2 regions of the Streptomyces sp. NPDC090083 genome follow, and region 1 is predicted to be linked to the other one. Evidence: riboswitches for the same ligand, from Rfam matches in the RefSeq annotation. Region 1 holds a riboswitch; the other holds the start of a gene.
The links. A riboswitch is a leader RNA that binds a small molecule or an ion and turns the genes downstream of it on or off. The one in region 1 is predicted to bind thiamine pyrophosphate.
Positions count from the first base shown of each region.

Region 2: another riboswitch for thiamine pyrophosphate. It lies ahead of thiO (glycine oxidase ThiO); the one in region 1 lies ahead of ACIPTO_RS31545 (thiamine ABC transporter substrate binding subunit).

Region 1 covers NZ_JBIVED010000010.1:253,181-258,821, forward strand. The annotation lists gene tsf (translation elongation factor Ts) at 1-326, shown strand, start outside; gene pyrH (UMP kinase) at 522-1,280, shown strand; gene frr (ribosome recycling factor) at 1,405-1,962, shown strand; gene ACIPTO_RS31535 (phosphatidate cytidylyltransferase) at 1,962-3,152, shown strand; gene rlmN (23S rRNA (adenine(2503)-C(2))-methyltransferase RlmN) at 3,261-4,367, shown strand; TPP riboswitch at 4,392-4,497, shown strand; gene ACIPTO_RS31545 (thiamine ABC transporter substrate binding subunit) at 4,566-5,641, shown strand, end outside.
Region 2 covers NZ_JBIVED010000007.1:43,479-49,119, reverse strand. The annotation lists gene thiE (thiamine phosphate synthase) at 1-134, opposite strand, end outside; gene ACIPTO_RS24545 (Rv2175c family DNA-binding protein) at 226-597, opposite strand; gene ACIPTO_RS24540 (NAD(P)/FAD-dependent oxidoreductase) at 662-1,891, opposite strand; gene ACIPTO_RS24535 (hypothetical protein) at 1,936-2,274, opposite strand; TPP riboswitch at 2,325-2,436, shown strand; gene thiO (glycine oxidase ThiO) at 2,434-3,597, shown strand; gene thiS (sulfur carrier protein ThiS) at 3,594-3,794, shown strand; gene ACIPTO_RS24520 (thiazole synthase) at 3,798-4,592, shown strand; gene pknB (Stk1 family PASTA domain-containing Ser/Thr kinase) at 4,751-5,641, shown strand, end outside.

The DNA.
Region 1 (5,641 bases):
TCGAGCTGGACAAGGAGAACGCCGAGGTCGCCCGCGGCGTCGCCCAGCACATCGCCGCCTTCGCGCCGAAGTACCTGGCCAAGGACGACGTGCCGGCCGAGGTCGTCGAGTCCGAGCGCCGTATCGCCGAGGAGACCACCCGCGCCGAGGGCAAGCCCGAGGCCGCGATCGCCAAGATCGTCGAGGGTCGCGTCAACGGCTTCTTCAAGGACGCGACGCTGCTCGGTCAGCCGTACGCGCTCGACCCCAAGAAGTCCGTCCAGAAGGTTCTGGACGAGGCGGGTGTCACCCTGAAGCGCTTCACGCGCATCAAGGTCGGCATCTGAGTCCGTACCGCGATCGACGCGCGGCGCCCGGCGGAATCCCGCTAGGGTCGTCAGCAGTCGGCCGGGTACGCCGTCGCGCACGCGCGCGTGGCGGACGACAGCAGATCTGACGAGGAGGCCATTGCCGAGCATGGGATGCGACAGACACCCCACCGGCAGTGGCCTTCTTCGTATGTGCACCATGAGGAGAACGCCATGACCACCAAGCCCCAGAAGACCGACGACGGCAAGGTACGCGGCCGGTTCATGCTGAAGCTCTCCGGAGAAGCCTTCTCCGGCGGCGGGGGCCTGGGCGTGGACCCCGACGTGGTGCACAAGATCGCCCGTGAGATCGCGGCCGTCGTCCGGGACGGCGCGGAGATCGCCGTCGTCATCGGCGGCGGGAACTTCTTCCGCGGCGCCGAGCTCCAGCAGCGCGGCATGGACCGGGCCCGTTCCGACTACATGGGCATGCTCGGCACGGTGATGAACTGCCTCGCCCTCCAGGACTTCCTGGAGAAGGAGGGCATCGACAGCCGCGTCCAGACCGCCATCACCATGGGCCAGGTCGCCGAGCCGTACATCCCGCTGCGCGCCGTGCGTCACCTGGAGAAGGGCCGCGTGGTCATCTTCGGCGCCGGTATGGGCATGCCCTACTTCTCCACCGACACCACCGCCGCCCAGCGCGCCCTGGAGATCGACGCCGAGGCGCTGCTGATGGGCAAGAACGGCGTGGACGGGGTCTACGACTCCGACCCGAAGACGAACTCCGAAGCCGTCAAGTTCGACTCGCTCAGCTACGGCGAGGTCATCACCCAGGACCTCAAGGTCGCGGACATGACCGCCATCACGCTGTGCCGCGACAACAAGCTTCCGATCCTGGTCTTCGAGCTTCTTGCGGAGGGCAATATCGCCCGCGCCGTCAAGGGTGAGAAGATCGGCACGCTTGTGGGTGACCAAGGCAGCCAGGGCTGATGACCCTGACCGGGGGATGGACAATGTCCTGCCGGTCGGGAACCGTGCAGGAAGAAGACGCGACGCAGCCGGCCGCCGACACAGCACAGCAGCCGGGCCTACTCAAGACACGCAGGAGCAAGTGGTGATCGAAGAGACCCTCCTCGAGGCCGAGGAGAAGATGGAGAAGGCCGTCGTGGTCGCCAAGGAGGACTTCGCCGCGATCCGCACCGGTCGTGCGCACCCGGCGATGTTCAACAAGATCGTGGCCGACTACTACGGCGCGCTGACGCCGATCAACCAGCTGGCCTCGTTCTCCGTACCGGAGCCGCGGATGGCCGTGGTGACCCCGTTCGACAAGTCCGCGCTGCGGAACATCGAGCAGGCGATCCGCGACTCGGACCTGGGTGTCAATCCCAGCAACGACGGCAACATCATCCGGGTGACGTTCCCCGAGCTGACCGAGGAGCGCCGCAAGGACTACATCAAGGTGGCCCGGGCCAAGGCCGAGGACTCCAAGGTGTCCATCCGCGCCGTCCGCCGCAAGGCCAAGGACGCGCTGGACAAGCTCGTCAAGGACAAGGAGTCCGGCGAGGACGAGGTCCGTCGTGCGGAGAAGGAGCTCGACGACACCACGGCGAAGTACGTCGCCCAGGTGGACGAACTCCTCAAGCACAAGGAAGCGGAGCTGCTCGAGGTCTGATGAACGACTCTTCCTGGGGGGCGCCGCCACAAGCCGGGTACTGGGGGCCGTCCGACCAGGGGCCTGTCCAGGGGGCTGCCCCGGCGGGTCCCACGTACGATGCGCCTGAGGCGCAGCAGACTCGCCCCATGCCCATCGTGCCCGACGAGCCCGCATACGGCGGACACCAGGATGACGACCGGGGGGCCGCTCGGCTGAGCGGCCCCTTGTTCCGCGACGAGACGCAGCAGCCGCCGTACGACGTACGGCAGCCGCAGTCGTACGACCCGCGGACGCAGCCCTCTGACATGCCGCAGGCGCAGCCCTACGGGGCGGTGCCGCAGAATCCGGAGCCCATGCCCGACGTCCCGCCGGCGGCGCCCGCCCCGCAGAAGAAGAGCGCGGGCCGGGACCTGGGCGCGGCCATAGGGGTCGGGGTCGGACTCGGCGCGGTGATCATCGCGTCCCTGTTCGTCGTCAAGGCCGTGTTCGTCGGCGTCATAGCGGTCGCCGTCGTCGTGGGCCTCTGGGAGCTGACCTCGCGGCTGGAGGAGCGCAAGGGGATCAAGGCGCCCCTCGTGCCCCTCGCGGTCGGCGGTGCGGCGATGGTCGTCGCCGGCTACGTCCGGGGTCCCGAGGGTGCCTGGGTCGCCATGGCGCTCACCGCGCTCGCGGTCCTCGTCTGGCGGATGACGGAACCGCCCGAGGGCTACCTCAAGGACGTCACGGCGGGCGTCTTCGCGGCGTTCTACGTGCCGTTCCTGGCCACGTTCGTCGCCCTGATGCTCACCGCCGACGACGGCGCCTGGCGCGTCCTGACGTTCCTGCTGCTGACCGTGGTCAGCGACACGGGCGCCTACGCCGTCGGCTGGCGCTTCGGCACGCACAAGCTCGCCCCGCGCATCAGCCCCGGGAAGACCCGCGAGGGCCTGTTCGGGGCGGTGTCCTTCGCGATGGTGGCGGGCGCGCTGTGCATGCAGTTCCTGATCGACGACGGCAGCTGGTGGCAGGGCCTCATCCTGGGCCTCGCGGTGGCGGCCAGCGCCACGCTGGGCGACCTCGGCGAGTCCATGATCAAGCGTGACCTCGGCATCAAGGACATGGGCACGCTCCTGCCGGGCCACGGCGGCATCATGGACCGGCTCGACTCGTTGCTGCCGACAGCGCCGGTGGTGTGGCTGCTGCTGGTGCTGTTCGTGGGCTCCGGCTGACGAACAGACCGCCCTGTCGCGCCGCTGACCTGCGGTTGTGTACGTGAGGGGCTCGTCGTCCACAGGGCGGCGAGCCCCTCGTCGTATGTCTGCGACACTGGTAGGGCCATGCCTAAGCCCGGAGAACTCACATTCGTCGCCCCCCGCGGAGCCCAGAAGCCGCCGCGGCACCTCGCCGACCTCACGCCCGCCGAGCGCAAGGAAGCCGTCGCCGCGGTCGGGGAGAAGCCGTTTCGCGCCAAGCAGCTCTCGCAGCACTACTTCGCGCGGCTCGCGCACGACCCGGCGGAGTGGACCGACATCCCCGCCGCCTCGCGCGCCAAGCTGCGGGAGGCGCTGCTCCCTGAGCTGATGACCGTCGTCCGGCATCTGTCGACCGACCAGGACACCACCCGCAAGACGCTGTGGCGGCTGTTCGACGGGACGCTCGTCGAGTCCGTGCTGATGCGGTACCCGGACCGGGTCACCATGTGCATCAGCTCGCAGGCGGGATGCGGCATGAACTGCCCGTTCTGCGCGACCGGTCAGGCCGGCCTGGACCGCAATCTGTCGACCGGCGAGATCGTGCACCAGATCGTGGACGGCATGCGGGCGCTGCGGGACGGCGAGATCCCGGGCGGGCCCGCGCGGCTCTCCAACATCGTCTTCATGGGCATGGGCGAGCCCCTGGCCAACTACAAGCGGGTCGTCCAGTCCATCCGCGCCCTCACCGACCCGGAGCCGGACGGCCTCGGTCTCTCGCAGCGCGGGATCACCGTCTCGACGGTCGGACTCGTCCCGGCGATCCACCGCTTCGCGGACGAGGGCTTCAAGTGCCGCCTGGCGATCTCGCTGCACGCGCCGGACGACGAGCTGCGCGACACCCTGGTCCCGGTGAACACCCGCTGGAAGGTCCGCGAGGTCCTCGACGCGGGCTGGGAGTACGCGGCGAAGTCGGGCCGCCGGCTGTCCATCGAGTACGCGCTGATCCGCGACATCAACGACCAGGCGTGGCGCGGTGACCGTCTCGGCCGCCTCCTCAAGGGCAAGCCGGTGCACGTCAACCTGATCCCGCTGAACCCGACGCCGGGCTCGAAGTGGACGGCCTCGCGCCCCGAGGACGAGAAGGCGTTCGTCGAGGCCATCGCGGCCCACGGGGTGCCGGTCACGGTCCGGGACACCCGCGGCCAGGAGATCGACGGAGCGTGCGGCCAGCTCGCCGCGACCGAGCGGTAGGCTGACCGGCGTAGGTACATCTTCATATTCCGACAGGGGAGCGCCACAGCGCTGAGAGTGCGGGATTGTCCGCAGACCCTCTGAACCTCGCCCAGGTCATTCTGGGTAGGAAGTTCGGTCATCACTCTTGCTGTTGCGCCCTGCCCACCTCCTGTGGGCAGGGCCGCGTCTCTTCCTGGACACCCCAGGAGGAATCCAGTGCACACCAGGACATTCATCGCCGCGGCCGTCGGCCTCGGTCTGTTCACGCTCTCCGCGTGCGGCTCGTCCGACAGCGGCAGCGGCGCCGACTCCAAGACCGTCACCCTCGTCAGCCACGACTCGTGGGCCGTCTCGAAGAGCGTCCTCAAGGACTTCGAGAAGCAGTCCGGCTACACCGTCAAGGTCCTCAAGGACGGCGACGCCGGCCAGGCCGTCAACAAGGCGATCCTCACCAAGGACAACCCCCAGGGCGACGTCTTCTTCGGCGTCGACAACACCCTGCTCTCCCGCGCCCTCGACAACGGCCTCTTCCAGTCCTACGACGCGAAGGGCGCCGCGCTCGTCAAGCCCGAGTACCGCGTCGACGAGGCCAGGCACCGGGTCACGCCCATCGACACCGGCGACATCTGCGTCAACTACGACAAGGCCTACTTCAGCAAGCACAAGCTGACCCCGCCCACGTCCTTCGCGGATCTGGTCAAGCCGGAGTACAAGAACCTCCTCGTCACCGAGAACGCGGCCACCTCCTCGCCCGGCCTCGGCTTCCTGCTCGGCAGCGCGGCGCAGTACGGGGATGGGGGCACCTCCCGCTCGAGCGAAGCCGAGAGTGGGGGAGGCTGGCAGGCGTACTGGAAGAAGCTCAAGGCCAACGGCGTGAAGGTCGTCGACGGCTGGGAGCAGGCCTACGACCAGGAGTTCTCCGGCTCCGCGGGCGGCAAGAAGGCGGGCGGTGACCGGCCCCTCGTCGTGTCGTACGCCTCCTCGCCGCCCGCCGAGGTGATCTACGCCGACCCGAAGCCGACCACCGCGCCCACCGGGGTGTCGTACGGCACCTGCTTCCGGCAGACCGAGTACGCGGGGCTGCTCAGCAACGCGAAGAACACCAAGGGCGGCAAGGCGTTCCTCGACTTCCTGCTCACCAAGGAGTTCCAGCAGGACATGCCGCTCAACATGTTCGTCTACCCGGTGGTCCAAGGCGCCCAGGTACCGCAGGAGTTCGAGAAGTACGGCCGCCAGGCCCCGGACCCCGAGACCATGGCGCCCGCGAAGATCGCCGCCGACCGGGACCAGTG
Region 2 (5,641 bases), on a different contig from region 1:
ATGTCGACCCCGCCGGCCAGGACCGCGTCCAGGAACTCCGCGAGGTCGCCCTGGCGTCTGCGGGCGTCCGTGCAGAGGTAGACCCGGGCGTCGGCGAGTTCCGCGCGGGCGGCTGCGGCGGTGGTGTCGGGCATGCGTGTGTCCCCCGTTGTCCGATGTGCGGTGGTGTCGCGTACGGGCCGCGGTGAGCTTCGCCGCGGCCCGTACACCTGGCGGTCGTCCGGGTCAGACGGCGAGCGCCTGGGCGCGGCGCTTCACCTCCGTGCCGCGATTCTCGCTCAGGGCCTGCGCGGGGGTGCCGGGCAGGCTGGGGTCGGGGGTGAAGAGCCACTCCAGCATCTCCTCGTCGGAGAAGCCGTCGTCCCGCAGGAGCGTCAGGGTCCCCGTGAGGCCCTTGACGACCTTCTGCTCGGCCCCGTCGATGAAGGCGGCGGGGACGTGCAGCGCGCGGTTCTCACCACGGCGTACGGCGATGACTTGGCCCTCCTTGACCAGCTGCCGCACGCGGGTCACCTCGACATCGAGCATCTCCGCGATGTCGGGCAGCGTGAGCCAGGCGGGGACGAGAGCATCGGTCTTTGCGTCAATCTCGGTCACGTAAACAGCGTGCCATCCCGGACTGACAGTCGGAAGCCGGGCCGGTCCGACCCGGTGGGACGAACTAGGCGACAGCGGTCTTCATCGGGAGAGAAGCGTCCGCCAGCCGCTCGCGGTCCATGGGGGTCGCCGACTCGATCAGCCGACGGCCCTGGGCCAGGTCACGGGGGCGGCCCACCGCCAGCAGGGCCACCAGGCGGTCCCCGCGCAGCCAGCAGACGCTCCACGCCGGGGTGGACGGGTCGCCGCGCCACAGGACGGTGTCGGCGGACGCGTGATGGCCGGCGTACTGGACGAAGCGGCCGAACTGCTCCGACCAGAAGTACGGCACCGGGTCGTACACCGCCGAGGCCTCCCCGACGATGTTCGCGGCGACCGTGCGCGGCCCCTGGAGGGCGTTGTCCCAGTGGTGGACGAGGAGCCGCTCGCCGTACCTCCCCGAGGGGAAGGAGGCGCAGTCGCCGACCGCGTAGACGTCCGGCACCGAGGTGCGCAGGCGGTCGTCGGCCAGGACCTCGTGGTGCGCGCCCAGGGCGATGCCCGAGCCCGTCAGCCAGGCGGTGGCGGGGCGGGCGCCGATGCCGACCACGACAGCTCCGGCGGGCAGCCGGGTCCCGTCGTCGAGGACCACTTCGCCGGGCTCGACGTGCGCCACGCGTGCGTGCGTCCGCAGGGAGGCTCCTGCGGCGGCGTACCAGGCGGCCATCGGCGCGGCCACCTCGGCGGGCAGCGCCCCCGCGAGCGGCCGGTCCGCCGCCTCCACGACGGTCACCGCACAGCCCGCCTCGCGCGCGGCGGTGGCGAACTCGGCGCCGATCCAGCCCGCGCCGACGACCACGATGTCGTGCTGCCGGGCGAGCACCGGGCGCAGCCGCTCGGCGTCGTCCAGAGTGCGCAGCAGATGGACGCCGGGGACGCCGTCGGCACCCGGCAGCCGGATCGGTTCGGCACCGGTGGCGAGGACGAGGACGTCGTAGGGCACCGGGCCCTCGGCGGTGTCCAGTTCGTGGTCGCCGGGGCGCAGGCCCAGCACCTCGCACCCCAGCCGCACTTCGAGACCGAGCGCCTCGAAGTCGACGTCGAAGGCGGAACCCTCGGCCTTGCCGAGCAGGACGGCCTTGGACAGCGGGGGCCGGTCGTAGGGCTGATGGGGTTCCGCGCCGATCAGGGTGACGCTGCCGGTGAAGCCCTGTTCCCGGAGGGCGACCGCGGTCTGCACCCCGGCCATGCCCGCGCCGACGACGACCACGCGCCGCTCCGCCACTGTGCCCTGGTCCCGCGTCTGCTCGCTCACTCGATCACCATAGACACCTGACGATTTGTCAGTCAGCGGGCGCGTCAGGTGACCTGTTCCACAGTGCTGGTCCCGTTTCCCTCCTGGGACTCCCACTCCCAGGTCTCCTCCAGGCGGACGCGGCCGTCGGGCGACTCGGTCACCAGGGAGACGCAGTGCCCTGAGGACGTCGTCCCGTCCGTCTTCAGCTGGACGTACCGGAAGTCGATCCGGTCCCCCGCGCGCGTGCCGACGAGACGCCCCCGTACGACGTCGCCGCCCGCGTACTCGGCCCAGACCTCGCCGTCCCGCTCGTGGTACGTGAACCGGGTGCGGGTGCCGACCTGCCCCGGGGCCTGGTCGGCGACGGGGGCGAGGACGAGACCGTCGAGCGAACGGACCATGGACGAAGGCTCCCTTACTGGCGCACGGGGCACGGGCTAGGGTGGCCGAGTAAAGCACTCGCGGGAGTCCGGGCGCACCGGGCTGAGAGGGAGGCTGGCGGCCTCCGACCGTACGAACCTGATCCGGGTCATGCCGGCGAAGGGAGGGGCTGGACGCCCATGCCTGCACACACCTCAGACGTCCTCGTCGTCGGGGGCGGGATCATCGGCCTGGTCACGGCCTGGCGCGCGGCCCAGCGCGGCCTCGGCACGGCCGTGGTGGACCCGGAGCCGGGCGGCGGGGCCGCCCAGGTCGCGGCCGGGATGCTGGCCGCCGTCACCGAACTCCACTACGGCGAGCAGACCCTGCTCGCCCTCAACCTGGCCTCGGCCCACCGCTACCCGGACTTCGCGGCCGAGCTGACCGACCTCACCGGCCTGGACCTCGGCTACCGCCGCTGCGGCACGCTGGCCGTCGCCCTGGACGCCGACGACCGCGCCCATCTGCGTGAACTGCACGCCCTGCAGCGGCAGTCGGGGCTGGACTCCGAGTGGCTGTCCGGGCGCGAGTGCCGGCGCCTGGAGCCGATGCTCGCGCCGGGCGTGCGCGGAGGGCTCAGGGTCGACGGGGACCACCAGGTCGACCCGCGGCGGCTGGCGGCCGCCCTGGTGGCCGCCTGCGAGCGCGCCGGGGTCGTCTTCCACCGGACCTGGGCCGAGCGGCTCACGGTCGCGGGGGACCGCGCCACGGGGGTCGTCACGCGGGACGGCGGCACGCTCGCCGCGGACCAGGTGGTCCTCGCGGCCGGCAGCCTCAGCGGGCGTCTGGCGGGCGTCCCCGACGACGTCCTGCCGCCCGTACGGCCGGTGAAGGGCCAGGTGCTGCGGCTGACCGTGCCACAGCGCCACGCGCCCTTCCTGAGCCGTACCGTGCGCGCCCTGGTGCGCGGCAGCCACGTCTACCTGGTGCCGCGCGAGAACGGCGAGCTGGTCGTCGGCGCGACCAGCGAGGAACTCGGCTGGGACACCACGGTGACCGCGGGCGGTGTCTACGAACTGCTGCGCGACGCCCATGAGCTGGTCCCCGGGATCACCGAACTGCCGCTCACCGAGACCCGGGCAGGACTGCGCCCCGGGTCCCCCGACAACGCGCCGCTGCTCGGCCCGACCACCCTGCCGGGACTGCTGCTGGCCACCGGGCACTACCGCAACGGCGTACTCCTCACCCCGGTCACCGGCGATGCCCTGGCGCACGCGCTGAGCACCGGTGGACTGCCGGACGAGGCACGCCCGTTCAGCCCGAAGCGGTTCGCCCGCACGGAACTCCTGGAGCAGCCCGCATGAACATCTCCGTCAACGGCGAGCACCAGGAGATCGCGCCCGGCACGCCCCTGGACGTGCTCGTGCGGACCCTCACCCCGGCTCCCTCCGGAGTGGCCGCCGCCCTCAACGAAACCGTCGTCCCGCGCGCGGAGTGGCCGTCGACCTCCCTCTCCGAGGGTGACCGCGTCGAGGTCCTCACCGCCGTCCAAGGAGGCTGACCCATGGCCGACGACCCCTTCGTCCTCGGTGGTACGTCCTTCGCGTCCCGGCTGATCATGGGTACCGGGGGTGCCCCCAGCCTCGACGTCCTGGAGCGCGCGCTGGTGGCCTCCGGCACGGAGCTCACGACGGTCGCGATGCGGCGCGTCGACGCCTCCGTCCACGGCTCGGTGCTGTCCGTCCTGGAGCGGCTCGGCATCCGGGTGCTGCCGAACACCGCGGGCTGTTTCACCGCGGGCGAGGCCGTGCTGACGGCACGGCTGGCGCGGGAGGCGCTGGGGACCTCGCTGGTCAAACTCGAAGTGATCGCGGACGAGCGCACGTTGCTGCCCGATCCGGTCGAACTCCTCGACGCCGCCGAGACGCTGGTCGACGACGGGTTCACGGTGCTGCCGTACACGAACGACGATCCCGTGCTGGCGCGGAAGCTGGAGGACGTCGGGTGCGCGGCGGTCATGCCGCTCGGGTCGCCGATCGGGTCGGGGCTCGGGATCCGCAATCCGCACAACTTCCAGTTGATCACCGAGCACGCGCGTGTGCCGGTGATTCTGGACGCGGGAGCGGGGACGGCGTCCGACGTGGCGTTCGCGATGGAGCTGGGATGCGCGGGAGTGATGCTCGCGTCGGCGGTGACGCGAGCGCGGGAACCGGTGCTGATGGCGTCGGCGATGCGGAGCGCGGTGGAGGCGGGGCGGCTGGCGTCGCGGGCGGGGCGGATCCCCCGCCGACACTTCGCGTCGGCGTCCTCACCTGCGGAGGGCCTCGCCGCCCTGGACCCCGAACGGCCCGCTTTCTAGGCACCCGCGCCGCACCGCCGTTCCGTCCCCCACCCGTGCGGACGCCCCCGTCGCGGGTGGCCGCGGACACGTGCGATGCGTCACAGGTCCGCTTCAGTACGGCCCCTAAACCGGCCGAAAACGTCATGGTGTCAGCGTCGGCTCGTACACTCACCTGCGTGGATACGACCCTTCATGACCCTCTCGTCGGGCAGTTGCTCGACGGCCGCTATCGCGTCGACGCGCGGATCGCCGTCGGCGGGATGGCCACGGTCTACCGGGCCGTGGACACCCGCCTGGACCGGGTGCTCGCCCTCAAGGTGATGCACCCGACGCTGGCGGCCGACGGGCACTTCGTGGACCGGTTCATCCGTGAGGCGAAGTCCGTGGCGCGGCTGGCGCACCCGAACGTGGTGCAGGTCTTCGACCAGGGCGCCGACCGGACGTACGTCTATCTGGCGATGGAGTACGTCGCCGGCTGCACCCTGCGGGACGTGCTGCGCGAGCGCGGGGCGCTCCAGCCGCGGGCCGCCCTGGACATCCTGGAGCCGGTGCTCGCTGCGCTCGGCGCCGCGCACCGGGCCGGGTTCGTGCACCGGGACATGAAGCCGGAGAACGTGCTCATAGGGGACGACGGCCGGGTCAAGGTCGCCGACTTCGGGCTCGTCAGGTCCGTGGACACCGTCACCAGCACCACCGGGTCCGTGCTCGGCACGGTGTCGTATCTCGCGCCGGAGCAGATCGAGGGCGGCAACGCCGACCCCCGGGTCGACGTGTACGCGTGCGGTGTCGTGCTGTACGAGATGCTCACCGGCCGGAAGCCGCACGAGGGCGACTCGGCCGCGATCGTGCTCTACAAACACCTGCACGAGGACGTCCCGCCGCCCTCGGCCGTCGTGCCGGGCCTGGCGTACGAGCTGGACGAGCTGGTCGCCACCGCCACCGCGCGCACCCCCGACCTCCGGCCGTACGACGCGGTCGCGCTGTTCGGTCTCGTCCGCGAGGCACGCGCGCGGCTGAGCGACGGGCAGCTGGACGCGGTGCCGCCGCAGGCGCTGGCCTCGGAGCAT